4 regions of the Priestia sp. YIM B13552 genome follow, and region 2 is predicted to be linked to each of the others. Evidence: riboswitches for the same ligand, from Rfam matches in the RefSeq annotation. Region 2 holds a riboswitch; each other region holds the start of a gene.

Region 1 (5,454 bases), on a different contig from region 2:
GGGCGGAAGTTTAGGAGCACGTCGCATCAATGAGATTGTTCGAGAGTCCTTGCCTGAACTGCAAAAGAAATTTCAAATTGTACACCTGTGCGGAAAAGGCAATGTTGATACAAGCCTTGAAAAAGAGTCGGGCTACCGTCAGTTAGAATATGTAAATGAACAGCTTCCAGATGTTCTAGCGGCGACTGATTATGTGATTACACGCGGCGGATCAAATGCTATCTTTGAGTTTTTAGCCCTTCATAAACCGATGATGATTATTCCTTTGTCAAAAGCACAAAGCCGAGGAGATCAAATTTTAAATGCACAGTCCTTTAAGAAAAAAGGCTACTGTATGGTTGTGGAAGAAGAACAGTTAACAAAAGAAGTGTTTTTGCGTGAAGTAAATGAGCTTCAGCAGCAGGCAAGTACGATGAAGCGTACAATGCGTGAAGCAACAAAAACGGATGCCATTTCAATTCTTGTAAATGAAATTGAGAAAATGAGCTAAAAAAAGCGTTCTTATCGAGGAGATAAGAACGCTTTTTTCTTTGAATCTATTATTTTAAAATAATGAATAAATAGCAAAAAATAAAGCTTTTAAAATTTCAAAAAATGTTGTTGACAGTAAATTTTAACAGGAGTAAGATTACTCTCATGAAACGTTCCACAGTGAAACGCTGAGTCTTTCCTGAAAGAGAGGGAAAGAGCGGAGGACCCAATTACTAGGGGTGAATCTCATAATTGAGTAGGGTTACTTTCTTGACCCGAACCCGTCAGCTAACTTCGTAAGCGTTAAGAGAGAGGATGGTGTAATCGTGGCCGTTTTCTATAAAAGCGGATAGCGCGTTCCTTTCAAAATATAGGCGAAAGGAGCGTTAACATGCATTTATCTAAGCAAATGATTCAAATGATTGAATATCGTGCAATATGTGATCAGCAATCTTTTGATCTAGCAAACCGCTATTTGTCTATGTTAGCTAATCAAAGTATTAAACGCAGCAGTAAAAACCATAATTAAGTCTAAAAATTAAATAACAAATATACGCTTAATCAATTATGAGCGGGGGACCCAATATTTTGTACGTATGTACTAGGGGTGAATCTCTTAACTGAGTAGGGTTACTTCCATAACCCGAATCCGACAGCTAACTCCGTAAGCGTTTTGGGAGTGAAAAAATTCGTGTCGATCACGGCTTATTTGTCGTGCATTAAACCGCGGAAGAGGACTCTCTTCTGCGGTTTTTTTATGGAAAAATAGGAGAGCAGCTTATGTCTGCACCGTAAAGAGGATATAGTAGGGCTTTTAAAACGAGATCAACAATACGTTAGGAATAATCAAAGATAACCTTTCGCTGCTAGCTCACTTGGGCGTGATGCTTTACGCACGGTAACAGTCACTACGCTTAATCATTGGTGGTAAGAAACAGTTAGGAGGGAGCAACTTGGATATAATCATGCTGGGAACGCTTGTCATATTAACAGCTGCTATGTACGGAATTATTTGCTGGTCGTCTCGTGTAGTAGACGAAAGAGAGGAGAAGTGAACGTGTCGTTCATTTTGCTAGGTATTTCAGTTCTCGTTTTAATTTATTTAGTATATGTACTGTTAAATCCAGAACAATTTTAATAAGCGGAGGAATAAAACGTGGGGATTTTTCTACTATCAGTTGCGCTACTGCTTGTTTTTGTAGCGCTTATTGCAAAGCCCGTAGGTATTTATATAGCGAATGTGTTTTCAAACGATAAAAACACTAGCTTGGTAGGAAAGATAGAATCGGTGATGTTTAAAGCGGCAGGAATTAAAGGGCATAATCAGACGTGGAAGCAATATGCAATTGCTCTCGTTTTGGCGAATACGTTTATGATTTTTGTGGTGTATCTTATCTTCCGGTTTCAAGGGGTACTGCCGCTTAACCCAAGCCACATCAAAGGAATGGATCCGGCCCTTGCTTTTAACACGGCCATTAGTTTTATGACAAATACGAACTTGCAGCATTACAGCGGTGAATCAGGTTTGTCCTATTTCTCGCAGATGGCAGCCGTTGTATTTATGATGTTTGCTGCACCAGCAACGGCACTTGCAGTAGCAATCGCGTTTATTCGTGGGTTGGCAGGGAAGGAAATAGGAAACTTTTTTGTTGATTTTGTGAAATCAATTACGCGTGTTTTACTTCCTATCGCTTTTATAACCGGCATTTTATTTATGATTTCAGGTGTCCCTCAAACGTTAAGCGGAACGGTGACTGCCCATACATTAGAAGGGGCAACACAGCAAATAGCAAGGGGACCAGTTGCTTCTTTTCTTTCAATTAAAGAGCTAGGCAACAACGGAGGGGGATTTTTTGGTGTTAATTCAGCCCATCCATTTGAAAATCCTAACGCGTTGAGCAATGTATTACAAATTGTCCTTATGCTTTTATTGCCAACAGCACTTCCTTTTACGTACGGAAAAATGATCGGACAGCGTAAGCAAGGCCGCATCTTGTTTGTAGCGATGAGTATGCTGTTTATCGTTATTTTAAGCACAGCGTTTGTAACAGAGTGGGGCGGCAATCCAAGACTTGATGCTTTTCATCTAAATGAAGCGAGCGGTTATATGGAAGGCAAAGAAGTTCGTTTTGGTGTCGGTATGTCGACTCTTTACGCCATCGTGACGACAGCAAGTGAAACAGGTGCGGTCAACACCATGCACGATACCCTTACACCTCTTACCGGGTTGTTAACGCTTGGAAATATGATGTTAAATACCGTATTTGGCGGTGTCGGAGCAGGATTTATGAATGTCATGATGTACGTCATCATCGCCGTATTTTTATCAGGTTTAATGGTTGGAAGAACACCAGAATACGTAGGTAAAAAAATTGAAGGAAAAGAAATGAAGCTCATCGCCGTGACGCTTATTCTGCAGCCGCTGCTAATTTTAGGAGGAACAGCCGTAGCGCTAACTACTCATTTAGGAATAGAAGGTATATCAAACCCAGGCTTTCACGGGTTAAGCCAGGCACTGTATGAATTTACATCATCAGCAGCAAACAATGGCTCTGGTTTTGAAGGACTCGGTGACGCAACTCCGTTTTGGAACATTTCTACGGGAATTGTTATGTATATTGGACGCTACTTCGGACTAATTACGATGCTGGCGGTATCGAGCTCACTAGCATCTAAGCAGCTTGTTCCTGAAACACCTGGGACATTTAAAACGGATACGTCTTTATTTAGCGGCATTTTAATTGGAACTACCGTTATTGTAGGGGCACTTACGTTTTTCCCAGTGCTTGTACTTGGGCCGGTTGCTGAGTATTTGACACTGTAATCAAGAAAGCGGAGGATTATAATGAATAAACGGAATTTTACGAATAATCTTGAATTGGATCGTAACAGTCACATTCAAGGTGCTGTAGATAAACAAACTTCATCGATTTTTATTCAATCAGTAAAGCAGGCTTTTATCAAGCTAAGTCCAAGAACGATGATAAAAAACCCTATCATGTTCGTAGTAGAAATCGGGTTTGTTATTACGCTTTTTTTAGCTGTTGTTCCAGATCTTTTCGGAGAAAGTACAGTAAGCGCAGGCTTTAATATTGCCGTATCTCTCGTGTTATTTTTCACAATTGTTTTTGCTAATTTTGCAGAGGCATTAGCAGAAGGTCGAGGAAAAGCACAGGCAAACTCATTAAAGCAATCGAAAGGTGATATTACAGCTAATAAACTTCAAAACGGGCAAATGATACAAGTTTCGGCATCGCAACTAAAAAAAGGAGATATCGTCGTCGTTTCACAAGGCGAAATGATTCCTGGAGATGGAGAAATCATTAAAGGACTGGCATCTGTTGATGAATCGGCCATTACCGGTGAATCGGCACCTGTTTTGAAAGAAGCAGGCGGGGACTTTAACTCTGTAACTGGAGGTACAAGAGTTGTCAGCGATGAAATTACAGTTAAAATTACGTGTGAGCAAGGTGAATCATTTTTAGATAAAATGATTTCGCTTGTTGAAGGAGCAGAGCGTCAAAAAACGCCAAATGAAATTGCGCTAAATACGGTTTTAACAAGTTTGACGATTATTTTCTTACTAGTTGTTGTGACGCTTCCTGTATTTACAAACTACTTACATTTTCAACTGGACACGGCTATTTTAATTTCACTGCTCGTTTGCCTCATTCCTACGACAATTGGAGGATTATTATCGGCCATTGGAATTGCTGGGATGGACCGAGTTACGCAGTTTAACGTGATCGCTATGTCAGGAAAAGCAGTAGAAGCAGCTGGTGACATTAACACAATCATTTTAGATAAAACCGGCACCATTACGTTTGGAAACCGAATGGCTCATCAATTAACGACTGTAGAAGGCACAGACGAACGTGAACTTTACAAATGGGCGTTTGTTTCTTCTCTTTATGACGAAACACCAGAAGGACGCTCAGTTGTTGATTTTATTCAAAACCGCATGGGAGTAGAAGATCTTAAAAAAACCGAAGGGACGTTTGTTGAATTCAAAGCTGAAACGCGAATGAGCGGCATTGACTTACAGAATGTATCTGTACGAAAAGGGGCAGTGGACGCCGTCACGGCATGGGTAGAGTCAAATGGCGGGATGGTTCCCTCTGATTTGCAGCAAAAAGCAAACGAAATTGCAGGAGCTGGTGGCACGCCGCTTGCCGTCGCCGCTGATGATAAAATTTACGGCTTGATTTATTTAAAAGACACGGTAAAACCAGGAATGAAAGAACGTTTTGAGGAACTTCGTAAAATGGGTATTAAAACAGTCATGTGTACAGGAGATAATCCGCTAACCGCAGCAACCATTGCAAAAGAAGCGGGAGTAGATGAATTTATTGCGGAATGCAAGCCAGAAGACAAGATTCAAGTGATTAAATACGAACAGCAGCAGGGAAAGTTAGTTGCCATGACAGGTGACGGGACAAACGATGCCCCTGCACTTGCTCAAGCTGATGTTGGCTTAGCAATGAACAGCGGAACCTCAGCTGCTAAAGAAGCAGCAAATATGGTGGACTTGGATTCCGATCCCACAAAAATCATTGAAGTCGTTTCGATTGGAAAACAGCTATTAATGACAAGGGGTGCCTTAACTACATTCAGTATCGCAAACGATATTGCGAAATATTTTGCCATTATTCCAGCGATGTTTACCTTGGCGATTCCGCAAATGGAGGCTCTTAACGTAATGAAGCTGAATTCACCTCTATCTGCCGTATTGTCAGCGCTTATTTTTAATGCGGTCATTATCCCGCTGTTAATTCCCTTAGCCATGAAGGGAATTGCGTATAAGCCGATGAGTTCTAACGCCCTATTGCGAAAAAATTTGTTCATTTACGGGTTAGGCGGGGTGTTGGTTCCATTCATTGGGATTAAAGCAATTGACTTACTACTTTCATTTGTAATGTAGAGGAGAAGAAACGATGATACAAACAGAACGAACGGGAAGCATTATTGTTCGCTTAACAATTA
Region 2 (5,454 bases):
TTTTCGACTTTTTTAATATCTCCGTGAGTAGGATTGATTTCCCGGGCATAGGCGATTTGTTCTTTCGCTTTTTCCATTTCTTTTAATTGAATATAGGTTTTGGCGAGTTCGAGCGGCAGCATAATCCCTTCAAAACCAAGATCTCGCGCCCGCTGCAAATAAGACAGCGATTTTTCGTAATCCCCTCCAAACATAAGCGGAGTTTCCCGGTATTTTATTCCTCGAACGAAGTGCGCCAAGCTTGAAGATGGATTTAATGTTAATGCCTGATGAAGAGCTCGGTCCATTTCTAAATTTAATACCATTTTTTCAAAAATAATTGATTCTTCGATTTGCTTTGCTAAACAAACCGCTAAGTAACAGTACAAATCAGATGCTTGAGGTTTTTTCTTCATTTCTTGTTGAATTTCGCGTTTGATCTCTTTCCACTTTCCCTCTTCTAGCTGATTCATGACGTATTCTACATGTATTCCCACCACTTTGCCCTCCTTTTCCTCTTTATCATAAAGGATTTCTGCACAAATGAAAAAAGTAAGTGTTCTTCATTCTTCTCAAAAGATCGTTACCGTTAAAAAATAGGCAGATTTCTCAATCACTTAACCCAATTAGTACATAGGATATAGAGACTTTTACTAAAGGAGGTTACACATATGGGCGCAAAAGGCGGTTTTGGTTTTTCATTTATCGTTGTTTTATTTATTCTATTAGTAATCGTAGGATGTTCTTGCTACTACTAATTTCTAGAGGGGATGAACATCATTCATCCTCTTATGTCAAAAAAACCATGCTTTCGCATGGCTACATACCGATTAGATGAATGAGTAGAGGGACTCATTGTTCGGCAATATTGAAGAAATTTTTGGTTTTTACTTCCGCCTAGTATGCCCTTTTTGACGGGAGCTATGCGTAAATAAAGTTAACGTTTAAAAGCGAAAGCTAGACGCACCTACAATAACAAGTAAAACAAATAACACAACGATTAACGCAAAATTTTGTTTTCCCACGTACCATCCCTCACTTCCTGTTATCTGCTTTTAGTGTATGCAACAGCTTGGCAAAATGTTTAGGACAGGGGTGCGGATTTTTTTAACGGGAAAAACCTTCAAATTTCGTCAAAAAAGTGAATCATATTTTTGTTTCTTTCGTTATATATAGTAAGAGATTTTTTTACTATAAAAAAGGGGGGCCTTTAATGCGCCGACATTCTAAATTGCCCATTGTTCTTGTCTTTGCCTTCTTTTTATTCATCGCAACTGTTTTGTGTGTAACCTCTTATATGTCTTGAACGTATAAATAATATAAAAAAATCGCCTCATCGAAGGCGATTTTTCTACCCCAGCATTATATCTTCATTTGGATAACGAACGGCTTCACGCTTTTGCTTAGATAATGAAAACGCAAGCGTTAATGGCCCCACTTTTCCTAAAAACATGATAAAGATAATAATCACGCGTCCAAAGTACGAAAGTTCAGGAGTTGCTCCCATCGATAAACCTACTGTTCCAAATGCAGAAACAACTTCAAACATAATTTTTACAAACGGCAGGTTTTCCGAAATATTTAACAGGAAAATGGCCCCAAATACAAACATAATTGAAATCATCGTGATGGCTAGTGCCTTAAACACGTGAAGAGGAAGAAGTCGTCTCTTTAATAGCACAATATCTTCCCGGCTTCGTAAAAATGCCCATACAGAAAAAATAATCACCACAAACGTTGTTAGTTTAATACCGCCTCCTGTTGACGCACTTCCTGCACCAATAAACATTAACATAACCATTAAGAATATAGTGGAATCATGCAAACTTCCTATATCGATACTATTAAAACCTGCTGTACGTGTCGTTACAGCTTGAAAATAAGATGCCCACACTTTGTCTCCTAATGACAAACTTCCGAGCGTATGTGGATTGCTGTACTCCAAGAAAAAAATAAAAAGCATGGCAACCACGTTAATAGCAAACGTGCTGATGATCATAATTTTCGAATGTAGCGTTAGCTTTTTATAGGATTTTTTTACCCACATATCTGCAAGGACGGTAAACCCTAATCCACCGATAATGAACAAAAAAGAAATCGTTATGTTAATAATGGGATCTCCTACATACTGAACCAGGCTGTCAGATAATAGTCCAAACCCTGCGTTATTAAAAGCTGAAATTGAATGAAACAAGCTAAAGAACAGCCCCTTAGACCATCCGAATTCCGGAACCCAGCGTATCGCTAGAAAGATAAGTGCAACAAACTCAATTAAAAATGAAAAGATAAACAGTCTTTTAACTAGCAGGACAACTCCGCCGATGCTCGTTTGATTTAATGCCTGCTGAACGAGCATACGCTCTTTAAATCCAATTTTTTTACCTAGCATCATAAAAATCAACACGGCAAATGACATAATGCCAAGACCGCCTATTTGAATTAACAGCATAATAATCGTTTGACCGATGACGGTAAAACGCGTACCTGTATCTACGACGGCTAAGCCGGTCACTGTCATAGCGGAAGTAGACGTAAAAAGGGCGTCTACCCACCGGATTGGCTCAGTAGTAGAAAAAGGCAGCATCAATAGAAGAGCGCCTATAATAATTCCTCCGCCAAAAATGGAGACAAGCAGCTGCGGAGGAGTGAGTTTAATGATTTGTTTTTTCATAAGTTAAACTCCTTCTTCTTCAAAACGGTTCAAATCACGATTATGTCCGATAACAATCAGCATATCTCCTTGTTCAATTATTTCATGCGCGGTAGGCGAAATCACCATTTCCCCGTCTTTTCGCTGAAAGCCGATAATGTTGCAGCCGTACTTGGCACGAATGTTTAAATCAAACAGCGTTTTATTATGAAGTTTTTTAGAGGCAACAATTTCGACAATACTATAATCCTTTGACAATTCAATGTAATCAATGATTTTTTCTGACACCACGTGATGAGCAATACGCTTAGCAATATCGCGCTCAGGATGAATGACTTTGTCCGCTCCTATTTTTTCCAGCACCTTTTGATGATACATATTCACTGCTTTTACCCATACTTGCTTAACGCCCATATCTTTTAAAAGCATCGTTGCGAGTACGCTTGCTTCGATATCATCCCCAAACGAAATAAGAGCATGATCAACATTGCGGATACCTAGCCCCTTTAAGCTAGCTTCATCAATCGCGTTTGCTTGCACAACATATGTAGCTGAGTTGCTAAATTTATTTACTACCTCCTGATTGCGGTCAATAGCGAGCACATCCACATCCAGATTAGCAAACTCTTCAACCAAACTTCCTCCAAAACGACCTAATCCCAATACAGCAAACTGTTTTTTCATAATGTATTTATTCCTTTCTTCAACTGCTGTGTATTCTCTTAGCTTATACTTTTTCTAAAAAATTACATCTTTTTCTTAAAAAAGCGCAAAAAAACACAGGAAGGCTCCTGTGTTTTTTCACACTCTTCCCCCTCAAAACGCTTGCGAAGTTAGCTGTCGGGTTCGGGTTTTAAGAGTAACCCTACCTTTTTAAGGATTCACCCCGGAGCACAATATGTGCGTAAATAATGGGTCCTCCGCTCCGTAATGGATTAAGCGATTTTTATTCAAATGTCTTTGATCTATTTTTTAGAATAATCGATTCGATTCATGATACGTTTCACTTCACGAAAGCTATCTTACTCCTGTGGATTTTGTCTGTCAAGATATTTTTAGCGAAGGCCTCACTTGCGCTGCAAGCTGCAAAAATCATATAAATCTAAACTGACAATCATTTTGTGAAATTGATCAAATAAATTAATAACAGCCAAAAGCTCTAACAGCTGCGTATCACTGTAAAATTTTTTTAATTGATCCATGTCAGCATCGGTCAACTCCCTTGGACGCACTCGGTACACATCAATAAATCGAAACAGCAGTCGATCTTTTTGTTCCAGCTCTTTTTCTCTTAACACTTTTTGATTAAGCGTCTCATCCCCTACATATGACATGCTCATACATGTCTCACAGCCGTTAACACCTGCTAGATAAAGCCTGATTTTTTCCTTAGTCTCTCTCTCTACTATATCGCTGTTCCAAAGCGTGTCGTAAAGCTCATCATACAATCTTTTTACATTCGGAATTAAATTCAATGCTTTTTCAAAATTTGTTCCCTCTTCGTTTGCTAACAAAACTCTTGCCATTTTTTACTCACTCCTTTTTAATTATTATAGTAAGAAAAATGGAAATTTCAGATTACATATAAAACATCTTATCGACTATTACTAATCAAATGAAACGTTAATGAGAAAGAAGGTTTTCAATTGAAAATTGATGAAATTGATTTATCGATTTTGCAGGCGCTGCAGCAAAACAGCCGCCTTTCCTTACGAGAGCTAGGAAAACAAATTAATTTGTCTCCTCCTTCGGTGGCAGAGCGAGTACGCCAGCTAGAGAGCTTTGGTGTTATAAAAGGGTATACGATTGATATTGATTATGAAAAGCTGCATTTGCCCGTGTCGTGTTTTATTGAAGTAACGATGAAAAACGGCGAGCACGAGCGTTTTAAACGATTTATTTCTCAGTATCCCTACGCTTTATTCTGTGAACGCATCGCCGGGCAAGCCTGCTTTATTACAAAGCTTCAGCTTCCTCACCTGCACATACTCGAACAATTTATTAACGAAATTACACCTTATGCCAAAACGATTTCACACATCGCCCTTTCTCACGTAGAGATGGCTCCTGCATTATTGAGTCATTTAAAAGATGAAAAGTGATTGAAACGTAACGAAAAAATCCGAACGAATCATCGTTCGGATCTTCTTTCCATTACACTACTTTTGTCCCAGCCTCTTTTATTCGTCCAACAGCATAAAAAATAACCCTCCAAAGCTGGAGGGTATAAATTTTCCGAATAATGAAAGTTTTACAACTTCATTTTATCAGGTGCCGACATTTCTGTCTACTTAAAAATGTAAAAGAGCTCTCTATTAATAGAAAGCTCTTTTACCTGCTTGTTTTTTGAAAACAATCAATCTATATAAAAGGGAACTACCTAAGGCTGAACGTCACGTGAAACCTTGGCAGTTCATCCTGGATATACCGGTTGATATGATTCAAAACAAGTTCTTTCATCATTTCTTCTTTGACTTCTGATTCCGTTTTTTTATCTTTTTGTTTTAAAATAAAAATATAATAGACTTTACCCATTTTAATGGGCTCACTACTCTCTCCGATGTGCTGTTTTTTTAACACATCTATAAAAGAAGGAGATAGACTTGAAAGCTTTAGATTATCAGCATTCTCTATTTTGCTCACTGTCTGGAATTCAGCATATTTTTTTTGAACGTCCTGAAGCGATGTTCCCTTTTGCAGTTCAGCCGCAGCGGCAGCGGCACCATGTAAAGTGGAAAAAGCCAGCTGCGTAAAAGATACGCGCGTCAGATCGTTTTCAATACGTTTATAATAAGCGGTTAGTTCATCAGACGTAATTTGTTTAC
Region 3 (5,454 bases), 180 kb from region 2:
TGTTGGAGAGGAATGGAATGAAAATGCAAGAAGGAAATTTTTTCAAAGGTTTAGTAATAGGCATATTAATAAGCATTCCAATTTGGATTATTCTCATTGTTATAGGCGTTCTGCTTTTTAAATAGGTCTTAACGTTATAAATAATAGACCCTCTTGATCTATACTTTAATCAACCAGAATAGAATCTGGACCAAAAATATGTTAGGGGGGAGAGAAGATCCGCACGATGAATTGTGCGGATTTTTTTATTGGTAGGGTGAACGTAGATTTCATCTATTTAGTTGCTTCTAGCAGTTGATTGGAGGGAAAGGCGAAGACTCCTGCGGGAAAAGCGGAATAGGTGAGACCCCGCAGGAGCGCACGCGACGAGGAGGCTCACCAGCCGCCCGCGAAAAGCGAAGCCTTGCACGGAAATCAACAGCGATGTAACAAGCCATCCATACTAGCGCATTTATCCCATTTGTTCGTTTTTAGGTTGAAGTGATTTCGTTATGTCTCAATCTCCTTTTTTGGTAATTTTTCACTAAGTAGGCTAGTATACGTAGCACTTTTTTCCCCCATGCATATGTTAAAAATAAGGAGGGACAAGTAATATGAAAAAAATCTATCTTGATGCAGGACATGGTGGGGCAGATGCAGGAGCGGTTGGAGCAAACGGACTGTATGAAAAAAACTTAGTTTTAAAAATCCAACAATATTTAATAAGCTATTTAAATAGCACGTACAGTGATTTTACAATTAAAACCACTCGTACCACAGATGTTTTTTTATCGTTATCTCAGCGCGCTTCTCAAGCTAATTCGTGGGGCGCAGATGCATTTATGTCTATTCACGTAAATGCCGGTGGAGGAACAGGGTACGAAGATTATGTTTATAGAAGCGCTAGCAATGCCAGTAAAACGTTTCAATCGATTGTCCACGGCCAAGTACAGCCAGCGCTGCTGTCGTATAATCATCCGAATCGCGGTCGAAAATCAGCCAATTACGCGGTGCTTCGCTTAACAAATATGCCTGCAGTACTAACTGAAATAGCTTTTATTGATAACAGTACAGATGCAGCACTTCTTCAAAATGAAGCTTTTTTAAAAAGCATGGGTGAATCGTATGCAAAAGGAATTGCCGTATATTTAAATTTACCTCGTCGTGCAGTTCCAAACCCAAATCCAACACCAACTCCGAATCCATCGCCTTCTGAACCGGGTACAAAAACGTATACGATCAAGCAAGGAGATACGCTTTACAGTATTGCACAGAAGTACAAAATAACAGTACAGGCGCTTCAAGAAGCGAATACAGGGCTTTCTGATCCGTTAACACTGCAGGTTGGAAAAACAATCGTTATTCCTTCAGGAACTTCACCAACACCATCTCCAACACCACCTTCTGAACAATATCCACTTCCTAATGGAATTTTAAAACAAGGCGATTCTGGAGAAGCTGTGAAACAGCTTCAAAGAGCATTAAACGCGGTTAATTTTAAAGTAGGGTCAGTAGACGGAATATATGGAGTTCAAACGAAAGATGCAGTCAGACGTTTTCAGCTTGTGTATCTTCCTTATGATGTAGATGGCATTTATGGTCCTCAAACGAAAAACAAGCTAGCAGCCGTTTTAAAAGCAAAAAGTTAAAGCAAAAAGGTCTTCTGTAAGCGGGCAGAAGGCCTTTTGTTTTTCTGTTAAAAGCGCCTTAAGCACTATTTTATGGTTTACGTAAAATAATGCTTTACAAACCATTTGTACGGGAGTATATTATCTAAGAACAAAGGATAGCTATGAAAGAAACATGTTATCGATCATACTCTTTAACCGAAAATTATATTGACCTGTTATCGCTTAATTCGTCAGAAGTGGGGGACCCAAATTTGTGCATTGTCACTTGGGGTGAATCCTTTTAAAAGGTAGGGCTACTCTCATAGCCCGAATCCGACAGCTAACCCCATAAGCGTTTTGGAGAGGAGGTTTAAGCTGTGTAAAAACGCTGAGAACCCTTAGTGTTTTTTTTGTGCGCTTTTTTAACATAAAAAGGTATTTTTAAGGAATAATATCACTTATTCATGAACTTGTAACGGAGCTTAGCAACGGACGGTCGATAGTAGCTAAGCAATCATCGGAGGGAAATTACGTGAACTATTCAGTTCTCAAAAGATTATTGATTGGAAAGCCGCTTAAAACAAAAGAGTTAGGCGATCAAAAGCTTAGTAAGCTTAAAGCACTGGCTATTTTATCGTCAGATGCTTTATCTTCAGTAGCTTATGGAACAGAACAAATTTTGATTGTACTTGCAACAGTAGGCGTCCTTGCTTATTGGTATTCAATTCCAATTGCGATTGGGGTATTGGTGCTGCTGACGGCTTTAATTCTTTCATACCGTCAAATTATTTATGCGTATCCGCAAGGCGGAGGAGCTTATATTGTTTCCAAAACCAATTTAGGAGAAAATCCTGGGCTTATCGCTGGAGGATCACTGTTGGTGGATTATATTTTAACAGTTGCTGTGAGTGTTTCAGCAGGAACCGATGCTTTAACTTCGGCTTTTCCAACGCTGCATCATTACAATGTAGTAATTGCGTGTTTGCTGGTGATTTTTATTACAGTCTTAAATTTACGCGGGGTAACAGAATCCGCTTCTGTATTAGCTTATCCGGTTTATTTATTTGTTATTGCTCTTATTTTGTTAATAGCGGTAGGCTTTTTTAAAATAGCGACAGGTCAAGTTTCACCTGAGCTTCATCCATCTCTCGGTACAGTAGTGCCAGGTATTAGTTTGTTTTTATTATTAAAAGCTTTTTCATCAGGCTGTTCGGCATTGACAGGTGTAGAAGCTATTTCAAATGCAGTGCCTAACTTTAAAGAGCCAGGTGCAAAAAATGCGGTTCATACATTAATGCTGATGGGCGGTATTTTAGCCGTTTTATTTTCTGGCATCACGTTTTTAGCTTATTGGCTTGGCATTTCTCCAAAAGCAGATGAAACGGTTGTATCACAAATTGCATCGAGTGTGTTTGGACGAAATGGATTTTATTATTTTATTCAAGGTACAACAGCTCTAATTCTAGTGCTAGCGGCGAATACGGGCTTTTCAGCGTTCCCTTTGCTGGCTGTGAACTTATCGTCTGATAAATACATGCCAAGAATGTTTCAAATTCGTGGCGATCGACTAGGCTATTCAAATGGAATTGTGACCCTTGGAATTGCTTCTATTGTCTTAATCGTAGCTTTTAAAGGAGCGACTGAACAATTAATTCCTCTTTATGCAGTCGGGGTGTTTATTCCATTTACGCTTTCTCAAACAGGAATGATTGTCAAATGGCTTAGAGAAAAGCCGGCCGGCTGGCAAGGGAAGCTAACCATTAACTTAATTGGTGCCCTCATTACTTTAACGGTGCTAATCATTTTGTTTACAACGAAGTTTTCACAAGTATGGTCCGTGCTCATTTTCTTGCCGGTTATTGTCTATATTTTTCATCGCATTCATACGCATTATGAAGCGGTAGGAGAACAGCTTCGCATTAAGCAAGGAGAAAAGATTGGAAAGCTTGAAGGAAGTGTGGTCATTGTTCCTGTAGCAGGAATGACAAAGGTAGTAGAAAATTCATTAAATTATGCAAGAACGATTGGTGATACCGTTATTGCAGTGCATGTGGCCTTTGATCGAGAAAGCGAAAAGAGAATGGAAGAGAAGTGGGAGAAGTGGCAGCCCGATATTCGTATTGTTACGTTTCATTCTCAATACCGCAGCTTAGTGCGGCCGCTGTTTCGATTCATCGATATGGCTGAGGAAAAAGCGCGGGAAAACAATATGGCTATTACGGTCGTTATTCCGCAATTCATTACGAAAAAAAGCTGGCAAAATATCCTTCACAATCAGTCCAGCCTACTGTTAAAAGCACATTTGCTTTACCGTAAAAACGTAATCGTTACAACTGTACCGTATCGTTTTAAAAAATAATGAAACATGACTAAAAACCTCCAACTTAGATGTTGGAGGTTTTTAATTTTTAAATTCACATACACTAACCGTAATCGAATCTCATCAAAGGCGCAAACGGAGGGATTGTATGAGTGAATTAATTAAATTGTTGCGAAAAGGAAATAAATCGGCCATGATGGCCGCTATAGTGAATACCATTATTTCCATTATTAAAGGGATTGCATTCGCTTTAACAGGGAATGTAGCAATGTTTGCTGAAACGATGCACAGCTTAGGAGATGCAGCTAATCAGTTTTTTGTCTTTATAGGTTCGGCATTAAGTAAAAAAGCCCCGACCAAACGATTTCCAAATGGTTTCGGCCGATTGGTTAATCTTGTTCTATTAGGAGCGGTTCTTGTAGTAGGGATTATGGCGTTTGAAACGATTAAAGAAGGATATCACCATATTCTTCATCCAACGAAGTCTTCAGGCTTTATTTTAAATATTGCAGTACTTGGCATCTCGGTATTGCTTGAGATGTTTGTCTTATTTAAGGCAATGAAAGAAATTTTGCACGATGTCGGAATGAATACCGCAGAGGTCAATGTTTTTACGCACAGCTTTGTTCATTTAAAGAAAGCAAAGCCAGCAACCAAGCTGGTCTTTATGGAAGATCTGGTAGCTACTGGAGGAGGCGTATTGGCGTTAATAGCCGTTTTCATTTCACGGTTTACACCCTTTCACCAAGCTGAAGGAATTGCTTCTATTTTAATTGGGCTTATGATGTTTTTTGTAGTAGGACGAGTATTTTTAGATAATGCTGCTGGAGCCCTTGGTGAAGCAGATAAAGAAATGGAAATAAAAATTGGCGCGATTGTCATGCAAGATGTACAAGTGCGTGATATTCAAACGTTAATGGTGATGAAAGAAGGAGAAGAGCTTCACGTTGAATTAAAAGTAGAAATTGATCCTTCTTTAACAGTGGCAGAAGCTGATGATATTAAAGATCGTCTGGAAAATCGTATTTTACAGGAAAAAGGAGTAACGGATGTCATTATTGAATTTGATGAAGATAATGGAATTCCGGACTGGGCGCCAAGTGATTTACAGCTTCAAAAAGAATAAAAACAAGGAAGAAAACAACTGTTTTCTTCCTTGTTTTTTTAGCTATATACTTTTTCACGTACGTTTGGAGAATCTGTTGAAGCTTTCGAGAAGTTAATGGTTTCACGTACAACGTAAATAGGTCTATTTTTACTTTCATCGTAAATTCTTGCGATGTATTGTCCGACTAGACCTAAACCAAGTAGCTGAATACCGCTAAAGAAGGTGATAGCTACCATAATAGAAGTCCAGCCAGGCTGAATATTTTTACCTATCAGCCAAACAACAATCGAATAACTTAACACTAAAAGTGATACAAAAACCGATAATAAGCCAATAACCATTACTAGACGCAAAGGCTTCGTTGAAAACCCAATAATTCCATCTGAAGCAAACTTGATCATCTTTTTTAAAGGATATTTTGTTTCACCAGCAAAGCG
Region 4 (5,454 bases), on a different contig from region 2:
TTCATTTTTAGCTAAGGGGCCGGAATTTATACCGAACATAGTGACTACTTTCTAAAGTAAATAAAAGCTGATATCGTGTTTTTTGATTATAGCATGTAAGGTTTTTATTACAAATTATTAAAGATTCTTATCTTTTTGCAAATACACATTGTATTTCATAGTTTTAACAATTATGATAAAAAAGCAAGTGTCAAATTAGGAAAATAGTTGAGCATGTAAAACGAAGCGATAAGCTTATTAATTTGAAAGAAAGGCAAGGTACATAGCTTTATGTGGGAAATTATTGTAGCAATCATTTTAGGGATTGTAGAAGGTTTAACAGAGTTTGCTCCTGTTTCGTCAACTGGGCATATGATTATTGTGGATGACCTATGGTTGAATTCCAAAGAATTATTTTCATCTCCAGTAGCTAATACATTTAAAATTGTTATTCAGCTAGGGTCGATCTTAGCAGTAGTAGTTATTTTTAAAGATCGTTTCATTAATTTATTAGGATTGGGAAAAAAGCCAGCTGCTCCAATTGGACCGACAAATCGCTTGAATTTAATGCAGGTAATTGTTGGTTTGTTACCCGCAGGAGTGTTAGGACTTTTGTTTGATGATTACATTGATGAACATTTGTTTTCTTTAAATACGGTGCTAATTGGCTTAGTAGTCGGAGCTGTATTAATGATTCTAGCAGATTTGTTTGGACCTAAACGTCCGCGTGTAGAGACGGTGGACCAAATGTCTTATGGACAAGCACTGGGTATAGGACTGTTTCAATGTATTGCTCTTTGGCCAGGTTTTTCTCGTTCAGGCTCAACGATTTCAGGAGGAGTTCTTCTTGGAATGAGCCATAAGGCAGCGGCAGATTTTACATTTATTATGGCAGTGCCAATCATGGCAGGAGCAAGTGGACTTTCATTGGTTAAAAACTGGCAGTATTTCACATCAGATGCGCTACCGTTTTTTATTGCTGGTTTTATCAGCGCCTTTATTTTTGCGCTGGTATCTATTCGCTTTTTCCTGAAATTAATTAATCGTATCAAATTAGTACCGTTTGCACTATATCGAATTGTGTTAGCAGCTATTCTATATTTTGTATTTTTATAAAATAAACACGCGAGTTCTTTAGTCCCGTAAGCTTCTAATAGAGACTCAAAGAGCAAGAAAAAGCTATTGCAATGTTGCAATAGCTTTTTTGCATAAATATATATTATCGCCTTTTGAAAGCGTTTTATAAACATGGGTATTGACAAAACGTGTCGAAAAATAGTAAATTAATATTTGTGCAGTATAAAGTTAAGTAAAAGTAAGACTTCTGTTTAGTTTTATTGACTGTAAAAAACGTATGACAACGTATAGATCGTTTTAATTTTATAAAAACTGAATAATAAGCTTAATCGTATAGAGCGGGGGAATCATTATCGGCAGTAAAGCTGCCTTGGGGTGAATCCTTACAAAAGGTAGGAAACTCTCAATTCCGAATCCGACAGTTAACCCCGTTTGCTTCATTGAGAGAAAGAGCCCAAAATAGCGTAAGTAAAAGGCTGTTCTTTCTTAAGAATAGTCTTTTTTTGTTTTTTCAGAAAAGTATATACAAATGTCATACATCTTTGGGGAGGTACATCTATGAAAAAAATTCGTTTTGGTTTGGCTACGCAGATTTTTACCGGATTAATCCTCGGTGTTCTTGTAGGGGTAATTTGGTTTAACGATCCGCGTGTAGTAACATACCTACAGCCGCTAGGAGACCTATTTTTAAGATTAATTAAGATGATTGTTATTCCAATTGTTATCTCAAGCTTAGTCGTTGGAGTTGCGGGAGCAGGGAGCGGTAAACAGGTCGGAAAGCTCGGCGTTAAAACCATTCTCTATTTTGAAATTATTACGACTTTTGCAATTATAATCGGTGTATTAGTTGCTAATATTTTTCATCCTGGGCAAGGTGTAGACATTCATTCAGCACAGAAGAGTGATATTTCACAATACGTTGAAACATCAAAACAGCAAGAAGGAAAGTCAGTGGCTGAAACGTTCTTACACATTGTTCCAACAAACTTTTTCCAGTCAATTGTTGAAGGAGACATGCTAGCAATTATCTTCTTTACAGTGTTATTTGCACTTGGAGTAGCGGCAATTGGGGAAAGAGGAAAGCCAGTTGTACAATTCTTCGACGGCGTTTCTCACGCAATGTTTCACGTGGTAAACCTTGTAATGAAAGTGGCTCCAATTGGTGTATTTGCTTTAATTGGTGTAACAGTTTCAAAATTCGGCTTAGAGTCACTTCTTTCATTAGGAAAGCTTGTTATCTTAGTTTACTTAGCGTTAATTTTCTTCCTACTTATTGTATTAGGAGGAATCGCGAAATGGGCAGGAATTAACATTTTCCACTTGTTCCGCTATATGAAAGATGAACTGTTGTTAGCATACAGTACATCTAGTTCTGAGACAGTTCTTCCGCGTATTATGGAAAAACTTGAAAAGATGGGCTGTCCAAAAGCTATCGTATCGTTCGTTGTACCAATTGGTTATACATTTAATCTAGATGGTTCCGTTCTTTATCAAGCGATTGCAGCGTTATTCTTAGCGCAGGTGTACGGTATTGATTTAACGATCGTTCAACAGCTGACGCTCATTCTTGTATTGATGGTTACATCTAAAGGAATGGCTGCCGTGCCAGGAACATCATTTGTTGTATTACTGGCTACTCTTGGAACAATCGGTGTTCCGGCAGAAGGATTAGCCTTCATTGCTGGAGTAGACAGAATCATGGATATGGCACGTACGGTTGTTAACTTAGTAGGAAACACACTAGCAGCAATTGTGATGTCTAAATCTGAAGGCAAATTTGACCCTAAAAAAGGTACAGAGGTCATGAGAGCCGGCTAATTTATAAATTAAAAAGCTACTTATTCTATTCAAAAAATTAGAATAAGTAGCTTTTTTCATAATAATTCCTTTATTATTATGGAAATTGACCCTATAATATGTAACATCAGGTATAAATAAATCCAAATTTTATTCTTACATAAAAGCAGTCACTGGTTCCTTTCTTTATCAATAAATATAGAGATAGCTTAGCTAGTTGGGGGATAGTAGAGTATGTGGAAAAAGCGAATATGGGTCATCGCCTCGATAGTAATCGTATGTTTGTTAATCCCTTACAGTTTACCGATTGTGTTTGCTTTATTAACAGCATTAGCGCTTGAGGGTATTGTTCAAAAATTGCATCAATCTTTTAAAATGAAGAGAGTCTATGCAGTGCTTATGACCTTCATTTTATATGTTGTTTCGCTCATACTTATTGGATTTTTTATTGTTCGGACAATCGTTACGCAAGTGGTTGCTCTTTCAAAAATAGCGCCTTCCTTTGTAAAAGAAATCTATGAAACCGCGATTTATCCAACTATTATTAAGTGGAAATACTATTCAAACGCTCTTCCTACAGAAGTGATTTCTTCTATCGAGCGCACGCTTGAAAAAACCGTAAATTCATTAGATTCTCTATTAAAAAGTACGGTAGAAATTATCATTAGCTTTGCCGCTACTGTTCCTGGGTTTCTATTAGAGTTTCTTATTTATTTAGTAGCGCTTGTATTTATCAGCCTTGAGCTGCCTGCTATTAAAAATAAAATCAAGTCATTTTTAACAGAAGAAACGAAATATAAGCTACAAGTTGTCATCACTCAGCTTATCCAAGCGGGGGTTGGTTTTATCAAGGCACAAATTATCTTAAGTGTCATGACGTTTGTAATGGCTTATGTAGGGCTTTGGCTATTAGATGTTCCGTATACCGCGCTTCTTAGTTTATTAATTGTAATTGTCGATATTTTACCAATCCTTGGGACAGGCTCGGTGCTCGTTCCATGGGGGATTTTTGCTCTTACGCAAGGGCATGACTCATTAGCAATCGGCTTATTTATTCTATTTGGAGTCATTACGGTAGTAAGACGTGTAGTAGAACCAAAAGTATTTTCTACAAATATGGGTATTTCACCTTTGGCTGCACTAGTTAGTTTGTACATTGGATTTAAACTTTTAGGTTTTGTCGGGTTATTTTTAGGACCGGCTTTAGTTATTTTATACGATGCTCTTCGTAAAGTAGGTATTATTCAAATTAACTTTAAACTATAAAAGCGCTGGATAAAACTAGCGCTTTTTTTTATTGAAACTTTTGTGGTACGTAATACGTAAAGAGGGAAAGGAAAAAACTATGTCGCATTGGTTTTTATCTATCAATCGGCTAATTATAGTTTTGCAGTCTTAGATTTAATGACATGAGGAGGAGAATTTTTGTTAGAGTCAGTTTTACTTTCTTTAATTGAAGCGCTAAAACAGCTCTCTTATTTTGGCGTAATTTTAGCATTAACGTTTGAATTTGTCCCGGCAGAGCTTGTTTTACCTTTAGTAGGGTATTGGGTGTACCAAGGTGATATGAACTTGTATTTGGCTATCCTTGCAGGTACAGTAGGCGGTGTTTGTGGACCGTTGACTCTTTATGCACTGGGACGTTACGGTGGACGACCGCTGGTTTTAAAATATGGAAAATACTTTTTGGTGAAAGAAAAAGAAATTGACGCCGCCGATCGCTTTTTTAATAAGTACGGCAGTGGGGTTGCTTTTTTTGGACGCTTTATTCCAGGAGTGCGCACGGCTATCTCTTTTCCGTGCGGGATGGCAAAAATGAATGTATGGCTGTTTTCTATTTATACATTTGTGGCGATGCTTCCAGTAACGGCTATTTACGTATATTTAGGATATAAGTTAGGACCTAAGTGGAAAGAGGTGGGGCCGATTGTGTCTCAATATATGCAGCCTATTGGAATCGGAATTGTTGTTTTAATTCCATTGTTTTTTATCATTAAATATGTGCGGAATAAACAAGTAGGGCAGAACTGATAAATCGAGGAAAAGAGTGAGGATATGTCAGAGCATGAGCAGTTAAGAGTAGAGTTACGAAAAATTGAAAAGTGGGAGAAAGACCAAAAAGGACTTTTTTTCTGGGAGCGGCTGGCTCGTTTGCCTTTTTCAGCTTTAGATAAAGTAACGCCGAAGTTCATTCATCAAAAAATAGAAAAATTATTAGATGAAATTGCTAAGTATGTTGATAATGGAGGCCAGTATTTAGCTAATACGTCTGCCACGCTAGAAAAAGCATCAGCACAATTACAAGAAAAGAAACAGCTTTCGATAGAGGATATTCAGCATTTATCTCTGCAAGAAATGGATGAATTGGCAGAGCATTTTATTGAAGTCCGAAAAAAGAACGCACAGCTGCAAGGAGCTACAACCGGGGTAGGCGGGATTTTTACACTGGCGATTGATGTTCCTTTTGTATTAGGGCTTACACTTAAGACACTGCAAGAAGTGGCTGTTTCTTATGGGTACGACCCCACTGAGCAAGAGGAACGAATTTTTATGGTCAAATGCATGCAGTTTTCGTCTTCTGACATTGTAGGGAAACGTGCG

What was found. A riboswitch is a leader RNA that binds a small molecule or an ion and turns the genes downstream of it on or off. The one in region 2 is predicted to bind cyclic di-AMP.
Region 1: it holds a riboswitch for cyclic di-AMP, as region 2 does, so the genes downstream of both, kdpF (K(+)-transporting ATPase subunit F) here and ACFX40_RS07120 (potassium channel family protein) in region 2, are expected to answer to the same signal.
Region 3: it holds a riboswitch for cyclic di-AMP, as region 2 does, so the genes downstream of both, ACFX40_RS08075 (APC family permease) here and ACFX40_RS07120 (potassium channel family protein) in region 2, are expected to answer to the same signal.
Region 4: it holds a riboswitch for cyclic di-AMP, as region 2 does, so the genes downstream of both, ACFX40_RS27115 (glutamate/proton symporter GltT) here and ACFX40_RS07120 (potassium channel family protein) in region 2, are expected to answer to the same signal.

What each region holds. Positions count from the first base shown of each region.
Region 1 is NZ_JBHZOU010000006.1:257,767-263,220, reverse strand. It holds gene ACFX40_RS22465 (undecaprenyldiphospho-muramoylpentapeptide beta-N-acetylglucosaminyltransferase) at 1-490, shown strand, start outside; cyclic di-AMP (ydaO/yuaA leader) riboswitch at 648-790, shown strand; gene ACFX40_RS22460 (hypothetical protein) at 863-1,000, shown strand; cyclic di-AMP (ydaO/yuaA leader) riboswitch at 1,016-1,158, shown strand; gene kdpF (K(+)-transporting ATPase subunit F) at 1,523-1,609, shown strand; gene kdpA (potassium-transporting ATPase subunit KdpA) at 1,634-3,295, shown strand; gene kdpB (potassium-transporting ATPase subunit KdpB) at 3,317-5,392, shown strand; gene kdpC (potassium-transporting ATPase subunit KdpC) at 5,406-5,454, shown strand, end outside.
Region 2 is NZ_JBHZOU010000002.1:200,850-206,303, forward strand. It holds gene ACFX40_RS07100 (tetratricopeptide repeat protein) at 1-476, opposite strand, end outside; gene ACFX40_RS07105 (YjcZ family sporulation protein) at 651-737, shown strand; gene ACFX40_RS07110 (YjcZ family sporulation protein) at 924-1,004, opposite strand; gene ACFX40_RS07115 (TrkH family potassium uptake protein) at 1,331-2,650, opposite strand; gene ACFX40_RS07120 (potassium channel family protein) at 2,654-3,313, opposite strand; cyclic di-AMP (ydaO/yuaA leader) riboswitch at 3,437-3,581, opposite strand; gene ACFX40_RS07125 (carboxymuconolactone decarboxylase family protein) at 3,697-4,155, opposite strand; gene ACFX40_RS07130 (Lrp/AsnC family transcriptional regulator) at 4,276-4,731, shown strand; gene ACFX40_RS07135 (peptidyl-prolyl cis-trans isomerase) at 5,006-5,454, opposite strand, start outside.
Region 3 is NZ_JBHZOU010000002.1:383,484-388,937, reverse strand. It holds gene ACFX40_RS08085 (hypothetical protein) at 295-429, shown strand; gene ACFX40_RS08080 (N-acetylmuramoyl-L-alanine amidase) at 594-1,628, shown strand; cyclic di-AMP (ydaO/yuaA leader) riboswitch at 1,820-1,959, shown strand; gene ACFX40_RS08075 (APC family permease) at 2,122-3,948, shown strand; gene ACFX40_RS08070 (cation diffusion facilitator family transporter) at 4,058-5,035, shown strand; gene ACFX40_RS08065 (glycosyltransferase family 2 protein) at 5,074-5,454, opposite strand, start outside.
Region 4 is NZ_JBHZOU010000016.1:17,684-23,137, forward strand. It holds gene ACFX40_RS27110 (undecaprenyl-diphosphate phosphatase) at 271-1,095, shown strand; cyclic di-AMP (ydaO/yuaA leader) riboswitch at 1,369-1,508, shown strand; gene ACFX40_RS27115 (glutamate/proton symporter GltT) at 1,615-2,874, shown strand; gene ytvI (sporulation integral membrane protein YtvI) at 3,088-4,119, shown strand; gene ACFX40_RS27125 (DedA family protein) at 4,279-4,884, shown strand; gene ACFX40_RS27130 (EcsC family protein) at 4,909-5,454, shown strand, end outside.